Regions from separate parts of the Bradyrhizobium sp. 1200_D9_N1_1 genome, predicted to be linked through region 2. Evidence: riboswitches for the same ligand, from Rfam matches in the RefSeq annotation. Region 2 holds a riboswitch; the other holds the start of a gene.
What was found. A riboswitch is a leader RNA that binds a small molecule or an ion and turns the genes downstream of it on or off. The one in region 2 is predicted to bind ZMP and ZTP.
Positions count from the first base shown of each region.

Region 1: it holds a riboswitch for ZMP and ZTP, as region 2 does, so the genes downstream of both, purH (bifunctional phosphoribosylaminoimidazolecarboxamide formyltransferase/IMP cyclohydrolase) here and glyA (serine hydroxymethyltransferase) in region 2, are expected to answer to the same signal.

Region 1 covers NZ_CP197226.1:267,267-277,123, reverse strand. Annotated here, with positions in the region: gene AB5K84_RS01285 (methyl-accepting chemotaxis protein) at 1-1,607, shown strand, start outside; gene AB5K84_RS01280 (FAD/NAD(P)-binding protein) at 1,749-3,179, shown strand; gene AB5K84_RS01275 (DUF1674 domain-containing protein) at 3,228-3,437, opposite strand; gene AB5K84_RS01270 (RsmB/NOP family class I SAM-dependent RNA methyltransferase) at 3,627-4,973, shown strand; gene AB5K84_RS01265 (heparinase II/III family protein) at 5,133-6,851, shown strand; ZMP/ZTP riboswitch at 6,911-6,993, shown strand; gene purH (bifunctional phosphoribosylaminoimidazolecarboxamide formyltransferase/IMP cyclohydrolase) at 7,019-8,611, shown strand; gene AB5K84_RS01255 (MFS transporter) at 8,740-9,857, opposite strand, start outside.
Region 2 covers NZ_CP197226.1:3,403,865-3,413,721, reverse strand. Annotated here, with positions in the region: gene AB5K84_RS16335 (CHRD domain-containing protein) at 123-542, shown strand; gene AB5K84_RS16330 (VF_A0006 family four-cysteine protein) at 709-1,083, shown strand; gene AB5K84_RS16325 (cystathionine gamma-synthase family protein) at 1,093-2,376, opposite strand; gene glyA (serine hydroxymethyltransferase) at 2,525-3,814, opposite strand; ZMP/ZTP riboswitch at 3,849-3,934, opposite strand; gene AB5K84_RS16315 (cytochrome c) at 4,131-4,580, opposite strand; gene AB5K84_RS16310 (xanthine dehydrogenase family protein molybdopterin-binding subunit) at 4,706-7,015, opposite strand; gene AB5K84_RS16305 (DUF1127 domain-containing protein) at 7,248-7,523, opposite strand; gene AB5K84_RS16300 (hypothetical protein) at 7,870-8,382, shown strand; gene murJ (murein biosynthesis integral membrane protein MurJ) at 8,516-9,857, opposite strand, start outside.

The DNA of each region.
Region 1 (9,857 bases), 3.1 Mb from region 2:
TCGCCGCGGCAAGCCAGATCGAGGAGGCCTGGAACAAGGCCCTCGAGACCCTGTTGGCGTCGTCCGCAATCGCCGCATCGCAGAACCGGCTCAACATCGAGGTCGCATTGCGCGAAGCCGACGCCTTGTTCAAGGCGGTCAGCGCGGCCGACTGGCATTTCACGGCGACCGGCGACGCCGTGCAGAAGGACCGCATCGCCGAACGCGCCGACGCCATGATCCGCGCTCTGAAACAGGTCCGTCAGTCCGCCGACGACAAGAAGATCGCCGACGGTGTCGACGCGCTCGCCGCGCTCGCCGGACGCTACAAGGCGGTAACCGGCGTAGCCATCAAGGCGGAGGAAGCCAAGAGGAGCATTTTCGACGAGCGGGTGCTTCCGGCCGCCAAGGAAATCACAACGCGCGTCGACAAGCTGGTCGCCGCCAACAACGAATATATGGCTCTGCGGCAGAGCCAGCTCGTGACCGCGCTGGAGCAGGCGACCCAGGTCAGCCTGGCCGTCGGCGTCCTCGTGATCCTGGTCCTGGCCGGCTCCGCCCTGTTTTCCGTGCTGAGCATCGCCCGGCCGATCCGTCGCATCGGCGACGTGCTGCTGCAACTCGCCGGCGGCAACAAGGCCGTCGAGATTCCCTACACCGCCCGCGGTGACGAAGTCGGCGACAACGCTCGCGCGGCCCGCACGTTCAGGGACAACCTGATCCGCATCGAGCAGATGGAGGCCGACCAGAAGGATCAGGAGGCCGCAGCCGCCGCGCAGCGCAAGCAGGAGATGATCCGGCTGGCGGGCGCGTTCGAGGATGCGGTCGGCGGCATCATCAATTCGGTTTCGGTCGCCTCGCAGCAGCTCGAATCCGCCGCCGGCACGCTGTCGGGGACAGCGGAAGAGACCGAGCAGCTTTCCGGAATGGTGGCCGCGGCCTCCGAAGAAGCCTCTGCCAATGTCGGAGCCGTGGCGTCCGCCGCCGAGGAGATGAGCGCATCGGTCGTCGAGATCGGCCGGCAGGTCCATGATTCCAGCCGCATCGCCGGCGAAGCGGTGAAGCAGGCCGAGCGTACCGACGTCCGGATCAACGAATTGCTCAAGGCCGCGGGCCGGATCGGCGACGTCGTCAAATTGATCACCGCAATCGCGGAGCAGACCAACCTGCTGGCCTTGAACGCCACCATCGAAGCGGCGCGCGCCGGCGAGTCGGGCCGCGGATTTGCCGTGGTGGCGAGCGAGGTCAAGGCGCTCGCAGCCCAGACCGCGCGGGCAACCGACGAGATCGGCGCACAGATCGCCGACATGCAGACGGCGACGGAAGACTCCGTCGGTGCCATCAAGGAGATCGGCACGACCATCTCCAGGATTTCGGACATCTCGACCACCATTGCCGCCACCATCGAGGAGCAGGGGGCTGCGACGGCCGAGATCGCACGCAATGTCAGCGAAGCGGCCAAGGGAACGGTCGAAGTCGCCGACAAGATCGCCCAGGTCAGTCATGGCGCCGGCGCCACCGGTTCGGCGTCGACGCAGGTGCTGGCTTCCGCGCGCTCACTCTCGACCGAGAGTGGCCGCCTCAAGCACGAGGTCGCGAAATTCCTCGATACGGTGCGGGCCGCCTGAGGACCCGCACCTCCTGCGGCCGGCCCGAGGCCGGTCGCAAGCCATCATTCTCATGTGACGAACAATCAACGGCTTTGGGAGACCCCCACGCCGAGCCCCCGCTCGCGCCTGGGTCAAACATATAGACTGGGGGATTGAGCGATGATCATCAGCATTGTCGGCGGTGGCGCAACCGGCATCACGATCTTGCGTCATCTGGCGGAGCTCGTGGCATCAGGGCGAGACAACGGCGCGATCAGCGGAATTCAGCTCTTCGACAAGTCCGGTTTCGATGGCGGCGTTGCCTATCGCACGCAGAGCGACCGCCATCTGCTCAACATGAAGGCGTCGACGATGTCGATCCGTCCGGGCGACGCGGACGAGTTTCTGCGCTGGCTTCGGGCCCGCGGCCTCTCCTGCCACGGCAACAGGCACCTGCCGCGGATGGTCTATCGGGACTACCTCGACGCCGTGCGACTGGCCGCGATCGCGCAATGCCGCGGCGCCGGCGTGCCCGTTCATGTCGAGCATGCCGAAATTGTCCGCATGCGGTTCTCGCCGGATCGCGATGTCCTGCTGACGACCGACCTCAACATCACGCATATCTCGTCCGTGCTGATCCTCTGCACCGGTCACAACGCGCCCGACGACCATTACGGCCTCGCCGCAATCCCGAACTACATCCGCGACCCCTACGCCCAATTCGCCTTCGCCGATCGCGACGGCGTCGAGGTCGGCATCCTCGGAAGCGGACTCAGCGCGGTCGACACCGCGGCGGCGCTGGCCAAAACCCACCAGTCCGTCAGGATGACCTGCTTCTCCAGAAGCGGCCTGTTTCCGACGGTGCAGCCGGTGACGCTTCCCGCCACCGCAGATGACTTCCGCGACGCCCTGCATCGCTATGTGGCCAGCCGCGAGCGAATCGAAGCGGACGCCTTTGCCGCCCGCCTTTCCGGACTGCTGCTGGAGACCACCGGAATTCGCTGCGATCTGTCTTGCCGCAACGTCGGCGGCGATGCGCTGGCCGATCTCGAGCACAACATCGGGCGCGCCGAGTCCGGCGAGCCCAGCGTCTACTCCTATCTCGTCAGTGTCATCGACGTGATGTGCGATGCCTGGAGCCGGATGCGCGATGTCGAGAAGATGCGCTTCATGGACGTCTACAATTCCGGCTGGCTCCGCAATCGTTCGGCGATGCCGCTGGAGAACGCAATCCGTATCCGCGACCTGATGCGCTCGGGCAGGCTCTCGGCCCGCGCCCGGCTGCGCAACGTGACCGGCATCGGCGGCCGATTTCGCGCGATCCTCGGCGACGGCGATCGTCACGACGTCGATTACGTCATCGACGCGACAGGACCGTCCTACCGGCTGGACTCGAGCCCGCTCTATCAGGACATGCAGCGACAGGGGCTCATCGCGTTTGACGCACTCGGCGGGATTCGCTGCGGCTACGACGACAGCCGTGTCCACGACCGCCACGGCACAGCTCATCCGAACGTGTACGCGGTCGGTGGCCCGACCAAGGGCACGCACTTCTACGCCGCCGCGGTCGATATCAACCTGCGCCGCGCCCAGGAGCACCATTATCTCTAGCGGCCGGGACGAGCCTTGCCCGCATCATCGGCCGATCCGGCTGACGGCTCAGAAATCGGAAGCGATGCCCTTGCGCTCCCAATCGCCGTAGCGGGTCGGCTCGGGTCCCTTCGGCCCCTGCAACTCCTTCGGCGTCGCCTTGGCGTCGTCCTCGGCCTGGATCGCCGCAGCCTGTCGGCGCGCCTCGGCCTCGGCCAGCGCGCGCTGGGCTGCCGGCGACAGCGGCTTGCGATCGGAAACGGGTGGCTGGTCACTCATCGCCAGGTCTTCTAGCGCAGGACGAGCCGCAATGCGACGTCCAATAACGCATTCCTGAAATCGGGCCCAAAGGGCTGAAAAAGCCGGAAGCGATTCTTACATTTGGCATATTCGCGTGCCAGAGATCGCTTTCTCAAGGCATGCGCCCATATCGGCGGAACTGCCGCTCGCTCAGAACCTTGCTTCCGCATGCCATCTCAACGTTTCGCCCCACCATCCGAAGTGCCTGGTCTCGCGGCGCGGCGGATTGCCGCCGACATCGTCGACGGCGTGCTGCACAAGCACCGCACGCTTGACGACCAGCTCGACGGCAGCGGCGCCCATCCCGGACTGAAGACGCTGGCCGACCGCGACCGCGCGCTGATGCGCCGCCTGGTCGCGACCGTGCTGCGCCGGCTCGGCACGCTCGGCCATGTGCTGTCCCGCCTGCTCGACAAGGGCATTCCCTCCGAAGCACCGCGCGCGCAGAGCGCGCTGCTGATCGGCGCCGCCCAGATCCTCTGGATGGACGTGCCCGATCATGCCGCCGTCGATCTCTCCGTCCGCCTCGTGCAATCCGACCGGCGCGCCGCGCGCTATGCCGGCCTCGTCAACGCCGTGCTGCGCCGCTGTGCGCGCGAGGGCCAGGCGCTGGTCGAGGAAGTCGCCACGCAATCGCTGGACCTGCCGCCATGGCTGCTGGCGCGCTGGCGCGCACATTATGGCGAGGCCACCGCAAGAGACATGGCGCTGGCGCTCGGCCATGAGCCGTCACTCGATCTGACCGTGAAGTCGGACGCCGAACAATGGGCGAGCCGCCTGCACGGCGAGACGCTGCCGACGGGGACGGTGCGGATGCTGCTGCACGGCTCGGTGACCATGCTGCCCGGCTTCGCCGAGGGACAATGGTGGGTGCAGGATGCCGCCGCCGCATTGCCGGCCCGGCTGTTCGGCGACATCAAGGGCAAGTCCATTGCCGATCTCTGCGCCGCCCCCGGCGGCAAGACCGCGCAACTGGCGCACGCCGGCGCGCATGTCACGGCGATCGACCGCTCGCCCGCCCGGGTCGCACGGCTGCGCGAGAATCTGGCGCGGCTGTCGCTCCAGGCCGAGACCGTCGTCGCTGACGCCGCGGAATGGGCCGGCCCCGCCGAAGGTTTTGACGGTATCCTGATCGACGCGCCCTGCACCTCGACCGGCACGATCCGCCGTCATCCCGACGTGGCCTGGCTGCGACAGGAGTCCGACATCGCCGCCCTGACCGCGCTCCAGCAGCGGCTGCTGCGAAAATCGGTCTCGCTGCTCAAGCCGGGCGGGACGCTGGTCTACTGCACCTGCTCGCTGGAACCCGAAGAGGGCGAACAGGCCATCGCCACGCTGCTGGCCGCAGAGCCTGCGCTTCGCCGCGTCCCGATCGAGGCGTCGGAGGTCTCAGGACTCTCCGAGATCATCACTGCCGAGGGCGACCTGCGTACCCTGCCCAGCCATCTGCCGAACGCCGATCCCAAGCTCGGCGGGCTCGACGGATTCTTTGCAGCCCGGCTCGTTAAATCCTGATTTTGCACTGGTTTTTGCAACCTCGGCGTTGATTCCCACCGTTCAAGGTGGTGTCAGACGGTCGATTTTGGGATTAATAAGGATTCGTCGGAATCCTCCTCTCCCCCTTCAAGGCAAGGCGTGTCGGTCGCTCAACGCAGACGTATCTCGACGCTGGTGATGAACCGCTTCGCGCGGAACATGCTCGCGCGCGCGAGCGGCGGCTCCGTTGCGCTGTCACGGGTCTGGCCCGGCCGCACCGACCGCCTGATCATCGCGCCGCATGATCTGCGCACCGCGGACGCGACCCGCGCCGCCGAGATCTATGCCGGCCGCTTCGTCTTCGCCGGCAAGATCGTCAATTGCCACGGCCGCTCGATCTTCGATCTCGAGCCGCCGTCGGAGGATTGGGAGGTTGCGCTGCTCGGCTTCGGCTGGCTGCGCCATCTGCGCGCCGCCGACACCGCACTGACGCGCGCCAATGCGCGCGCACTGGTCGAGGACTGGATCGCCAACCCCGCCAACAAGCGCCGCCCCGTCGCGCGGCGCGCCGACGTGCTCGCGCGGCGCGTGATCTCGCTGCTGTCGCAGGCGCCCCTGGTGCTCAACGACACCGACAACAAATTCTACCGCCGCTATCTGCGCGCGCTGGCCCGCGAGATCCGCTTCCTGCGCTACACCATGGTCAACATCCCGGACGGGGTGCCGAAGCTCCAGGTGCTGATCGCGCTGTGCTACACGACACTCTGCCTCGCCAACCAGGCGCGCCATATCCGCAGCGCCTCGAAAAAACTTTCGGACGAGTTGCAGCGGCAGATCCTGCCCGACGGCGGACACATCTCCCGCAATCCGGGCGCGCTGATCGAGCTCCTGATCGACCTCTTGCCGCTGCGGCAGACCTTTGCCGCGCGCAACATCGCGCCGCCGCCGGCGCTGCTCAACGCGATCGACCGCATGATGCCGATGCTGCGCTTCTTCCGGCACGGCGACGGCAATTTCGCGCTGTTCAACGGCATGAGCGCAACGCCCTCGGACCTGCTCGCCACGCTGCTCGCCTATGACGACACCCACGGCGCGCCGATGGCGAACATGCCGCATACCGGCTTCCAGCGCCTCGATGCCGGCCAGACCACGCTGATCATCGACACCGGCCCGCCGCCGCCGGCCGGCGTCAGCCACGACGCCCATGCCGGCTGCCTGTCGTTCGAATTGTCCTCCGGCATCAGCCGCATCGTCACCAATTGCGGGATGCCGACCACGGGCCGCGACAATTGGCGGCCGTTCGCGCGCAGCACGGCGGCGCATTCGACGCTGACCTATCACGACACCTCTTCATGCCAGTTCGTGGAGATGTCGGCGATGAAGCGGCTGTTGCATGGCTCGCCTGTCACCAGCGGCCCGGTCGAGGTCGAGAGCTATCGCGAGGTCGTTCAGAACGGCACGCTGCTCACGACGTCGCATGACGGCTATCTCGCCAAATTCGGCGCGATCCATCGCCGCGTCCTGATGATCGCCAATGACGGCGCGCGCATCGACGGCGAGGACACGCTGTCGCCGCCGCAAGGCGGACGTTTCAAGGGCGCGGATGCCGATTTCGCGGTCCGCTTCCATCTGCATCCGGCGGTGAAGGCGAGCCGGCTGTCGGATGCCCGCGGCGTCATGCTGGTGCTGCCGAACCGCGACGTCTGGACCTTCGAGGCGCTCGACGACAAGGTCGACCTCGAGGACAGCGTGTTCCTGGCCGGCAATGACGGCCCCCGCCGCACCGCGCAGATCGTGATCCGGCAGGATGCCCGCCAGGCGCCCTCGCTCCGCTGGAGCTTTGTCCGCTCCACCGCTTCGCCCGCTGTCACCAATGCCCGCCGCAACGCCCGCCGCGAGCCGGAACTTCCGCTGTAAATGCGCACGATTCGGCCCCATCTCATCGTTGTGAAAACGGCCGAAAGCTGCTATCGAGCGCTCGCTCGCGCGACTGGCGACCTTGGATGGAGCACCATCGGGAAGCGCGGGACTTAAGACGCCGCGCGCCTGGGCATAGACACTCCTTAAGACAGAGGATCTTGCTCATGACTGACCATCCCCGCCGCGTCACCCGTGCCCTGCTTTCCGTCTCCGACAAGACCGGCCTGATCGAATTCGCCAAGGCGCTTGCCGCCCATGACGTCGAACTGGTTTCGACCGGCGGCACCGCCAAGGCGATCGCCGCGGCCGGCCTCAAGGTGAAGGACGTTTCCGAGCTGACCGGCTTCCCCGAGATGATGGACGGCCGCGTCAAGACGCTGCATCCGAAGGTGCATGGCGGCCTGCTCGCGATCCGCGACAACAAGGACCATGCGGATGCGATGAAGGCGCACGGCATCGCGCCGATCGATTTGCTCGTCGTCAATCTCTATCCGTTCGAGGCGACCGTGGACAAAGGCGCGGGCTTCGAGGATTGCATCGAGAACATCGACATCGGCGGCCCCGCGATGATCCGCGCCGCCGCCAAGAACCATGACGACGTCGCCGTGGTGGTCGAGGCCGAGGACTACAAGGCGGTGCTCGACGAGCTCGCCGCCAACAAGGGCGCAACCACGCTGAAGCTGCGCCGGCGGCTTGCCGCGAAGGCCTATGCGCGCACCGCGGCCTACGACGCCGCGATCTCGAACTGGTTCAACCGGCAGCTCGAGATCGACGCACCTGATTTCCGCGCCTTCGGCGGCAAATTGATCCAGTCGCTGCGCTACGGCGAGAACCCGCACCAGACGGCGGCATTCTATGCGACTCCCGACAAGCGCCCAGGCGTCTCGACCGCACGGCAGCTGCAGGGCAAGGAGCTCTCCTACAACAACATCAACGACACCGATGCGGCATACGAGTGCATCGGCGAGTTTGACGCCAAGCGCACCGCGGCCTGCGTCATCGTCAAGCACGCCAATCCCTGCGGCGTCGCTGAGGGCTCCGACCTCGTCAGCGCCTATCGCAAAGCGCTCGCCTGCGATTCGACCTCGGCGTTCGGCGGCATCATCGCGATGAACCGCGCGCTCGACGCCGACACCGCGCGCGAGATCACGAAGATCTTCACCGAGGTGATCATCGCGCCCGACGCCAGCGAGGAAGCGATCGCGATCATCGGCGCGCGCAAGAACCTCCGCCTGCTGCTCGCGGGCAGCCTGCCCGATCCGCGCGCGCCGGGCCTCACCGCCAAGACGGTGGCCGGCGGCCTGCTCGTGCAGAGCCGCGACAACGCCGTGGTCGACGACATGACCTTCAAGGTCGTGACCAAGCGTGCGCCCACGGACGCCGAGATGCGGGACCTCAAGTTCGCGTTCCGGGTGGCCAAGCACGTCAAGTCCAACACCATCATCTACGCCAAGGATCTCGCCACCGTCGGCATCGGCGCGGGCCAGATGAGCCGGGTCGATTCAGCTCGCATTGCGGCGCGCAAGGCGCAGGATGCGGCGGTTGAGCTGAAGCTCGCCGAGCCGCTCACCAAGGGCTCGGTGGTGGCCTCGGACGCGTTCTTCCCGTTCGCCGACGGCATGCTCGCCTGCATCGAGGCCGGCGCCACCGCCGTGGTGCAGCCCGGCGGCTCCATGCGCGACGACGAGGTGATCAAGGCCGCCGACGAGCACGGCATCGCCATGGTGTTCACGGGAACGCGGCATTTCAGGCACTGATTTCGCCGTCATTCCGGGGCGCGCGCAGCGCGAACTCTGGTACGCAATTGCGCACCTGAGAATCTCGCGCGACAACTTCTGGATTCCGGGTTCATCGCTCCGCGATGCCCCGGAATGACGGCGGGAAGCTACTCCCGCACCCGCATCAAGAGCCCCAGTCCCGCGACGAAGAACACCACCAGCACGGCCATGCCGGCCTTCTGGCTGGCCGTCACCGCCGTGATCATGCCGATCAGCAGTGGGCCGATGAAGGACGTCACTTTCCCGGTCAGCGCGAACAGGCCGAAATACTGCGCGATGCGATCCTTTGGCGCGAGGCGGATCAGCAACGTGCGCGAGGCAGCCTGAAGCGGACCGCCGGCGGCGCCGATGAGGCAGCCCAGCACGAGATAGGCGCGTTCGGCCGCGCTCGAGAACAGGGGAGCGCCCGGCTGGGGGGCCGCGACCTTGACGAACAGCACGCTGTCCTTGTCGACCAGAAGGATCGCCGCCACCGACAGCAGCAGAATCAGCATGCTGCCGGCGATGACGCGCTTCGGCCCGAGATGATCGTCCAGCTTGCCGCCGAGCCAGGCGCCGAACGCGCCGGCTATCGCGAGCATGATTCCGAAGGTGCCGATCTGGATCGTGTGCCAGCCGAAGGTGCCGGCGGCGTAGATGCCGCCGAACGCGAACAGCGACACCAGGCCGTCGGTGTAGATCATGTTGGCGAGCAGGAACGCCGCGAGCGATTTCTGCTGCGGCAAACTCCTGATCGATTGCTTCAGCTCCGACAGGCCTTTGCGTAGCGCCTCGCGCACCGGCCGCTTCGCCGGATAGTCCGGCGTGAACAGGAACATCGGCGTCACGAAGATGATGAACCACACCCCGGTCAGCGGTCCGGCGGCGCGATCTCCCTGATGACTGGCCGGATCAAGCCCGAACAGCGGCGTGAAGCCGAGCAGCGTGCGTCCGGTCTCGGGATTCGCAGCGAGCAAGCCGAGCACGATGATCAGGCTGACGATGCCGCCGATGTACCCCGTGGCCCAGCCGGTGCCGGAGAGCCGGCCGATTCGCTCGGGCGGCACCAGGGTCGGCATCATCGCGTTGTTGAAGAGGGTGGCGAATTCCGCGCCGACGCTGGCGAGCGCGACCGCGGTGAGCAGGGGCGGAATGACTGAGGGATCGCCGGGCTTGCCGATCCACAGCGAGCAGGACGCCAGCACCAGCAGCGTGCCGAACCCCGCGATCCATGGTTTCCTGCGGC
Region 2 (9,857 bases):
GGATTCGCCGGTGGCCGCTCCAGCCACGAATAATTTAGATGGTTTGAGCTTGATCCGGGAATAAACTCCTGCGCGCACTGTTTGCAAGTTGACCGCAATCAGACGTCAACAGGGAGAGACCCATGAACAAAGCAATTTTTGCCACGCTGGCACTCGGAGCTGCCGTCGCGTTCGCCGCCCCGGCCAGCGCGGAGAAACTGAAGGCGACGCTGGACGGCAAGTCCGAGGTGCCCGCCACCACCACCAGCGGCACCGGAACGGCCGATCTCGACTATGACGCCGCCAGCAAGAAGCTCTCCTGGAAGGTGACCTATTCCGGCCTCTCCGGCCCCGCCACCGCCGCTCATTTCCACGGGCCCGCCGAGGCCGGCAAGAACGCCGGCGTAGCGATCGCGATCCCGAATGCGACGTCGAGCCCGGTCGAGGGCTCTGCGATGCTGACCGACGCGCAGGCCGCCGATCTGCTGGCCGGCAAGCTCTACGTCAACATCCACACGGCGGCGAATCCGGGCGGCGAGATCCGCGGCCAGGTGACGAAGTAAGCGAAAACGCGGCTTCGTCGCGGAAAGGCCGGACGCAAGGAGGGAGCGTCCGGCCTTTTCGATTCGGGCGAGGACCTTAACGTGCGGTAATGTCCGGACCTCGTGCCTTGCCAGCCTCGCGCGTTCCGCCGTAAACTTCGGCCTCACCAATCTCCAGAGTGGCACCGTGCGGCTCGTTTCCAGCGTTCTCGATCGGCCCGGCGACGCCGGCATCAGAAGATCGGCGCGGGCGCCGTGGCACGTTGTGCCAGGCCTCGTCGCCGCCGGAGCGCTTCTTTGCTTCTCCGGACCGGTGCTCGCGCAGAGCGACATGGAAAAGCAAGCTCAATGCGAGCTGTCCGCAATCCGCGATACACGATCGCCCCTTGCCGTGCAGTACATCCGCTCCGCCTGCAACTGGCTCGTCGTCAACGGCGATTCCCTGTTGAACGCATCCAGCAAGGGCTATTACGTCTGCCTCGTGCGGCAGCTCTCGGGCGCGCAGAGCAACGAGGCTGCCGCGGCGATCATGTCGGCATGCCGCGCGTCCAATCCGCTTTGATCCCCCCGTTCAAGCCGCATTCAGCGCCTGCGCGAGGTCCGCGATCAGATCCGACGGGTTCTCGATGCCGATCGACAACCGGATCGTGGAATCGAGCACGCCGATCTTCTGGCGGATGTCGGCGGGAACGCCGGAATGGGTCATCGTCGCCGGCAGGCTGGCCAGCGACTCCGTGCCGCCGAGGCTCACCGCCAGCTTGAGGATTTGCAGCGCGTTGAGGAATTTGACCGCGGCCTCCTTGCCGCCGGCGATGTCGAACGAGAACGTCGATCCCGCCCCCAGGCACTGCCTCGCAAACACACGCCCCGCCGGCGATGCCTCCTCGTGATGACCGAGATAGTGGACCTTGGCCACCTTGGGATGATCGCGCAAATAAGCCGCCACGAGGCGCGCATTCGCATCGGCTTTTTCCATGCGCAGGCTCAGCGTCTCGAGCGAGCGGTTGATCATCCAGCAGGAATGCGGATCGAGCTGGGTGCCGATGGCGCCGCGCAGCGCCTTGATGCCCTTCATGATCGCCTTCGCGCCGAGCGCGGCGCCCGCGATCAGGTCGGAGTGACCGCCGACATATTTGGTCAGCGAGTACAGCGAAAGGTCCGCGCCATGCTCGATCGGCCGCTGAAACACCGGCCCGAGCAGCGTATTGTCGCAGGCGATGATCGGCGTATGCCCCTGGGCCTTTCCGATCGCGTCGGCGATGCGGCGGATCATCGCGACGTCGACGAGGCCATTGGTCGGGTTGGCCGGGGTCTCGATCAGGATCATCGAAACCCGGCCCTTGCCCATCGCCTCCTCCGAGGCCTGCTTGACCGCCGCCTCGTCGATGCCGTCGGCAAAGCCGATAGCGCCGATCGACAGGCGCGCAAGCGTGTTGGTCAGCAGGGTTTCCGTCCCGCCATAGAGCGGCTGGGAGTGCAGGATGACGTCGCCGGGGCGCACGAAGGCGAGGATCGTGGTTGCGATGGCCGCCATGCCGGAGGAGAACAGCGCGCAGCTCTCGGTGCGCTCATAGACCGCGAGCCTGTCCTCGACGATTTCGCTGTTGGGGTGGTTGAAGCGCGAATAGACCAGGCCCGCGCCCATCCCCTCCGGCGGCTCGCGCCGGCCGGCGACGTAGTCGAAGAAGTCCTGCCCGTCTTCGGCGGTCTTGAACACGAAGGTCGAGGTCAGGAACACCGGCGGCTTGATGGCGCCTTCCGACAGTTGCGGATCATAGCCATAGGTCAGCATCAGCGTTTCCGGATGCAGCATATGGTTGCCGATGTGGGTCTTCGACGGAAAGGGTTTTACCATGGCCAGTCTCGCTGTTGACTAGGATCCGCGCCGCGCGTTGGAACTCCAAACATCGTGAGGCAATCGGGAGCGAGATGCGCCGGCATCCAGCAGGTCGAATCAACGCCGCGGCGGCTCGACCGAAGATAACCACTCTGAGAACGATCCGTCAGGCCTTCGGAACAGAATTTGCTCCGGACACCACGCCCGGAACAGGAAAAGCCCGGCACATCTCGACGCACTCTGACCTGAGGCGCGCGACGACCACATCGTTGCCGTTCGCCTGCAAAGCCGCCGCAATGAACTCGCCGATACGACGCATTTCGGGTTCTGCCATGCCACGCGTAGTCGCCGCCGGTGTCCCAAGGCGAATACCGCTCGGCCTGAGCGGCGGGCGCGGATCGTCCGGAATCACTTGCTTGTTCGTGGTGATGGCTATGGCATCAAGCACATCCTCGGCTGCCCGCCCGTCCAGTCCGACGGACGCTGCCGTATCGACGACCATCATGTGATTGTCCGTTCCGTCCGTGACCAGCTTCATCCCGCGCTCCATCAGCGCTCCGGCAAGAACCTTCGCGTTGCGCAAGACCTGCCGCGCGTAAACCTTGAAATCCGGGGTCGCCGCCTTCTTGAGCGTCACGGCAATCCCGGCCACGACGTTCATGTGAGGTCCGCCCTGCAAACCGGGAAATACGGAAGCATCGATCCGAGCGGCATTTTCTTTCCGGCATAGGATGATCCCGCCCCGGGGGCCGCGCAGTGTCTTGTGGGATGTCGTCGTCATGACGTCGAAGCCGGCATCAAGCGGATTGCGCATGACATTCGCGGCAACCAATCCGCCATAGTGGCTCACGTCAGCCATCGTGAGCGCGCCAACTTCGTCGGCAATACTCTTGAATGCCGCATAGTCCAGGTCGCGCGGATAGGAGCTGTAACCGCACAACACCATCTTCGGACGCGCTTCACGCGCAATCGCGCGCAATTCGTCGAAATCTATCGCGCCGCCGTTTGACGGGGCCGTCTTGTAGCGAATGAAGTTGAACAAACGCCCCATGTGGGATACCGGCGCGCCGTGGGTGAGATGACCGCCATGGGACAGGTCCATGGCGAGAATGGTGTCGCCGGGCTCCAACAGGCCGAGATAGACGGCCTGATTCATCGGTGATCCGGAAAGAGGCTGAACGTTGGCGTGCTCAGCACGAAAAAGCGAGCAAGCCCGCTCGCGTGCGAGGCTCTCGATTTCGTCCGTATACTGCTGGCCGCCGTAGTATCTGCGTCCCGGATATCCCTCGGAATATTTATTGGTGAAGACCGATCCGAGCAGCTCAAGCACCTCCGGGTAGGTGTAATTCTCGGACGGAATCAGCTCGACGCCGTCCTGTTGGCGGCGCTCTTCCCCCACAAGGGCAGCGGCGATCTCTTGATCGTTGATGGACAGTTCGTTGCGAAATGACGGCATGCTCGGGCTCCTCAACACGCTGTTTTTCCAGCAGATTGGTTGCCCAGGCGATCGGCGTCGGAACCCTTCGCGCTTCACCGTGGTCGATTCCACGTTAGCTCGCCAGTCGCGCGATAGGACGAATGAGCACGGAGGCTCTTCGTGAAGTACAACCTAGCTGACCTGCGCACCTGCCGCAACTACCAGGTCCGGCAGGCCGTGCTGATTGAAGCAACGCTCGGAGCCGCATGAGCGAAGCGACATGCGGGGTCGCCTTCCCCGGATATCGCTGCGCTCATCCGGGCTACGAGGTCGAGCGTGGAAAAAATTCAGGTGGCTACTTCAACTTCAGCCGATACGTCTCGTGGCAGTCGGTGCAACGATCGTTGATCGCGGTATAGGCGGCCTTGAGGCTCGCGACGTCGGTGATCTTGCCCTTGACCTGCGCGATCGCCTTCTGCACCGGCGGGATCTTGGAGTCGAAATCGGCCTTGTTCTTCCAGACCTTCGGCGATGCCCCGTAGGTCGCGTTCACCACGTCCTGCTTGGGATTGACCTCGAAGGTCTTGGCGATCTTGGCGACGTCGGTCTCGAGATTGGCGATCGCCTCGTCGGCGGCCTTCTGGTCGTAGGGGATATCGCCCTTGGTCATCTTCAGGATGACCGTATAGAGGCTCTTGGCCTGCGAGCGCATCAGATTATCCTGTTGAACCGCGACCTCCTGCTGCGCCATCACGGCGCCCGCGCCCAATAGCAGGGTCGTCACGACAATCATCGTCCGTTTCATTGGTTAGTTTCTCCGACTCGCAGATGCCTTGGGATTGGACCCGCCACCCGCTTCACGGGAGTCGCGATCCATCCATGGATAGAACCCCGCGCGGGGCGTTTATTCCCGCGCGGCAGGATTGTGGCTTACAGGCTGTGACGGCGACGGTGCTCGCTGATGGCGATCCACACCCGTTCCGGGGTCGCCGGCATGTCGATGTGGTCGATCTTGTACTCGCGCCAGAGCCCGTCGACGATGGCGTTGACGACGGCCGGACAGGAGCCGATCGCGCCGGCCTCGCCCGCCCCCTTCACGCCCATGGGATTGGTCTTGCATGGAACGTTGGCGGTCTCGAACACGAAGTCCGGACCATCAGCCGCCCGCGGCAGCGCGTAGTCCATGAACGTCGCGGTGATCAGCTGGCCGTCACCGGCGCCGTAGACCACCTGCTCCATCAAGGCCTGGCCGATGCCCTGCATGGCGCCGCCATGCACCTGCCCGGCGAGCAGCAGCGGGTTGAGCGTCTTGCCGAAATCGTCGACGATCACGTAGTTGACGATCTTGATGATGCCGGTCGCCGGATCGATCTCGACCTCCGCGACATGGGTGCCGTTGGGATAGGTGCCGTCGGCGCTGGCGAAGGTGGCGCTGCCGTTCAGCTTCGACGGATCGGCGCCCGGCCGCTTGGCGAGATCGGCGAACGAGATCGAACGGTCGGTGCCGGCGATGCGCAGCACGCCCTCCGATATCTCGAGGTCGCCGGCGCTGGCTTCCAGCGCCTGCGCCGCGATCTCCTTCAGCTTCTGCCCGAGCTCGCGCGTGGCGCGCTCGACGCTGACGCCGCCTGACGGGATCGAAGCCGAGCCGCCGGTGCCGAGACCGGTCGCGATCTCGTCGGTATCGCCCTGACGGACGTGGACGCGCTCCGGCGCCACGCCGAACTGCTCGGCGACGATCTGCGCATAGGCGGTCTGGTGCCCCTGTCCGCTCGACTGCGTGCCGATCAGGACGGTGACGTCGCCATTGGGATCGAGGCGGACGTTGGCCGTCTCCTCACCCATCACGCCGCAAATCTCGACATAGCTCGCAAGGCCGATGCCGCGAATGAGCCCCTGCTTCTTGGCCGCCTTGGCGCGCTTGGGAAACTCCTTCCACTCGGCGATCTCCATGGCGCGCTTGAGATGCGCGGCGAAGTCGCCGGAATCATAGACCTTGCCCGTGGCCGTCTTGTACGGCAGCGCCTTTGGCTGGATGAAGTTCTTGCGGCGGATGGCGTCCGGCGTCATGTCGAGCTTGCGGGCGCAGGCATCGACGAGGCGCTCGATCACATAGGCCGCCTCGGGCCGGCCCGCGCCGCGATAGGCGTCGACCGGCACGCTGTGGGTGAAGATGGTGCGCACCCGGCAGTGGAAGGCCTGGATGTCGTAGAGCCCCGGCAGCATGCCGGCGCCGCCATGCGGGATATAGGGCCCGAAGGTCGACAGATACGCGCCCATGTCGCCCATCAAGTCGCAATCCATGGCGAGGAACTTGCCGTCTTCAGTCAGCGCCATCTTCGCGGTGGTGACGTTGTCGCGGCCCTGCGCGTCGCCCATGAAATGCTCGGAGCGGTCGGCTGCCCATTTCACCGCCTTCTTCAGTTGCCGCGCGGCAACCGCCATCAGGGCGTATTCGCGGTACGGAAACAGTTTTGTGCCGAAGCCGCCGCCGACGTCGGGGCAGATCACCCGCATCTTCTCGGTCGGGATGTTCAGCACGTTCTGGCAGAGGATGTCGCGCAGACGATGGCTGCCCTGGCTGCCGACCGTCAGCGTCAGATGGTCGCGCTTGGCGTCATATTCGCAGACCGCCGCGCGCGTCTCCATGAAGCTTGCGACCACGCGCGGATTGACGATGGCGATCTCGGCGACCGCATGCGCCTTGGCAAAGGCAGCTTCGGTCGCGGCTTTGTCACCAATCGAAACATCGAACAGCACGTTGCCGGCCTTGTCCGGCCAGACCTGCGGCGCGCCCTTCTTCACGGCGTTGACGACGCCGGTCACCGCCGGCAGCGGGCTCCATTTGACCTCGATCGCCTCGATCGCGTCGCGGGCCTGGTCGATGGTCTCGGCGACCACGAAGGCGATGGAATCGCCGACATGGCGCACTTCATCCTTCGCGAGGATCGGGTATGGCGGGCCGGTGAAGGGATCGGTCTCGAGATTGAACAGGCAGGGCAGATTGCCGAGATCCCCAACGTCGGCGGCGGTCAGGATCAGTGCGACGCCGGGCAGCGTACGGGCGCGGCTCGCATCGATGGTGTATTTAGCATGCGCGTGCGGCGAGCGCAGCATCAAGCAGCGGAGCGCAGCCTGCGGCGCGTAATCGTCGGTATAGCGGCCCTTGCCGCGGATGAGCGCGTCATCCTCCTTGCGCAGCACACTTTGGCCAACGCCGAACTTGATGGGAGCAGCCATTTTTTATCCCGTTCTCATGGTTGTTTTGCCGGCATATTGCCGTGGAAAAAGTGGCAAGGCAAATGGGTTTAGACAGGCACATGGGTCGCAGGCGGCGAAAGCGTCGCGCCCCCGTCACCATGGCGTCCAGATTGCGCCGCGAAACAAGGCCTCACCCTGAAGAGCCCGCCAAAAGCGGGCGCCCCCGAAGGATCGGTCGCGAAGACGCAGCCCACCAAGCCCTTTGACTTAGCTACATCCCACCGCGCCGCCACGGATCCATCGCGCGATCTCTCAGCTTGTCGAGAGCCCTTGCGGACGTGAAGTAGTCGATCTCGCCGCGCGTCAGGCCGATATCCATCAGCTCCCTGTCGCTCAGGTCGTGCAAGGCAACCCGTCGGCTCCGGGACTGCTCCCAAAACGCGCGACAGTAGCGCTTGAGCAGGCTCAAGACGGCAGAGGGGTCGAGGCGAAGCCTCGCGGCATCACCCCCCGTCTCGGAGGTGATGTTAGTCTGTTGCGGTGGCATGGGACGCTCCTGCTGTTGTGCCGGCAGGGAGCGTGGCCAAACAAAAGGCCCCGTCCGATGCCGGCGGGGCCTGGTGGAAAAGATGTCGTCGTCGAATTCCTAGCGCGCGACTCCTCCCACGGCCCAGCCGAAGCGGGTCATGTGCATCGAGTTGGTGTTGCGCACTGATTTGATCATGAGGCGACACTACCACGGCAATCGCATAAAATCAAGGGATGTGCGGAGGCTGTCTGCATCCTGGAGGCGAGCCCTTCGCGCTGCCACTTTCGGAGGCTGTGCGGCACTCTCTTGACCGCCTCGGCATTGCCAGATGGAAATGAGCCGGAACGATTGATACGGTGGCGCGATGTTCACTGACGCAGATATGGATCGAGCCGATTGGGATTTTCTGCAAAACGGAGCTGTTACGTTATTTTGGAATCCGGCCGTTCTCGGCGCAGCAAAAGAAGACCTAAGGCAACTGGGTTATGAAGTTGCCGAGGTTGCTTGCGACAATGGTCTGCCGAACTTTCTTATGCAGCTATCGGAGGTGCTCCATTGGAGGGAGCAATTCGGCTACGGTCCATGGCGAGGCAACCTAGACGCGCTGAATGATGGCTTCGGGGAGTATCCATTCGCCAATACTGGTCGAAGCGTTCTTGCTCTAGAAGGCTTTCACGGGCTCGTCTCGATTGACCGCGACTTTGCTCATGGGGTTCTAGACATCATTGAGTCGCGAGCGAGATATCATTTGCTCTTGGGCAAAGTCCTGATCTGCTTGGTTCAAACAGACGACAATCGATACTATTGCGCTCCAATCGGCTGCCGCAGCGCCAATTGGAATCGTCGCGAATGGCTTCATGCGGCTCGCGGTCTTTGAACCAATCTCCCGTAAAGGCTCAGCTTCGGCTGCTCAGTCACTGATGCCCGCTTATGGCTCCGCAGTCGACGCGCACTCTGGCTTGCCGCAGGTCTGCCCTTACAGGCGGAGCGGACGAACCTACCGATCTCGCCTAGCCGCGCACCAGCGACATCAGCCACTTGCGGCCGAACAGGATGAGGATCGCGAGCGCGTAGACGATCGTGCCTCCGACGGCGAGCAGAGCCAACGTCGCTTCGTCCCGGAAGGCATGCACGGAGGCAAGAGCGGCCGGGCTGAAGCGCGCGATCAGCCAGAAGGCTGCGGCGAGGATCAATCCGGTCAGCAGGAACTTCGCGAGCGACAGCAGCCACGCGCGGTCCAGCACCAGAAAGCCACGCCGCACGGCGAAGAACAGCACCAGCAAGAGATTGGTCCAGACGCCGACGGCGGTCGCCAGCGCGAGGCCGATCTGGGCGAGCGATCCCATCAGGGCGAGCTTCAGCGCGACGTTGACGGCGATGCCGGTCAGCGACGCCCGCACCGGCGTCGCGGTGTCCTTGCGCGCGTAGAAAGTCGCGACCGCGCTGCGGATCAGCACGAAGGGGATCAGGCCGATGGCGTAGGCGGCGAGCGTGCTGCCTGCGGCAACCGCATCGGCCTTCGAGAACGCGCCGCGGGCGAACAGCGCGCGCATGATCTCGTCGGGCACGGTGAGGAAGGCCGCGACGAACGGGATCGAGAACAGCAGCGTGAAGTCGAACGCGCGGCGTTGCGCCTTCATCGCGCCGTCATGGTCGTTGGCGGTGATGCGCCGCGACATCTCCGGCAGCAGCACCGTGCCGATGGCGATGCCGATGACGCCGATCGGCAGCTGGTTGAGACGGTCGGCATAATACAGCGCCGACAGCGCGCCCGCGGGCAGGAAGGTCGCGATGATGGTGTCGGCAAACAGCGCGACCTGCGTGCCCATCGAGCCCAGCGTCGCAGGCCCCAGCGCCTTGAAGAAGCCGCGGACGTCTTCGTCGAGCTTCAAGGGCGCAAAGCGCGGCAGGCCGCCATGGCGGGCGAGATCGCCGGCGAGCAGGAAATATTGCAGGAAGCCCGAGATCAGGACGCCCCAGGCCGCGGCGTGGCCCGCGGTCGGAAACCAGACGGCAACTGCCAGCGTCATCATCATCGCGACGTTGAGGAAGATCGACGCGGCCGCGGCGCTGGCAAAGCGCTGCATCACGTTGAGCATGCCGCCATAGAGCGTCACCAGCGTGATCAGCAGCAGATAGGGAAAGGTGATCCGGGTCAGCTCGATCGCAAGCTTGCGCTGCTCGGCATCCTCACTGAAGCCGGGCGCCAAAATGCTCATGGCCTGCGGCATGAACAGCCAGGCGGCGATGAGCAGCACGACTTGCGAAGCCAAGAGCAGCGTGAAGATGCGGTCGGCGAACAATTTGGCCGCCCCCTCCCCGCGCTCGCCATGGACATGCGCATAGGCCGGC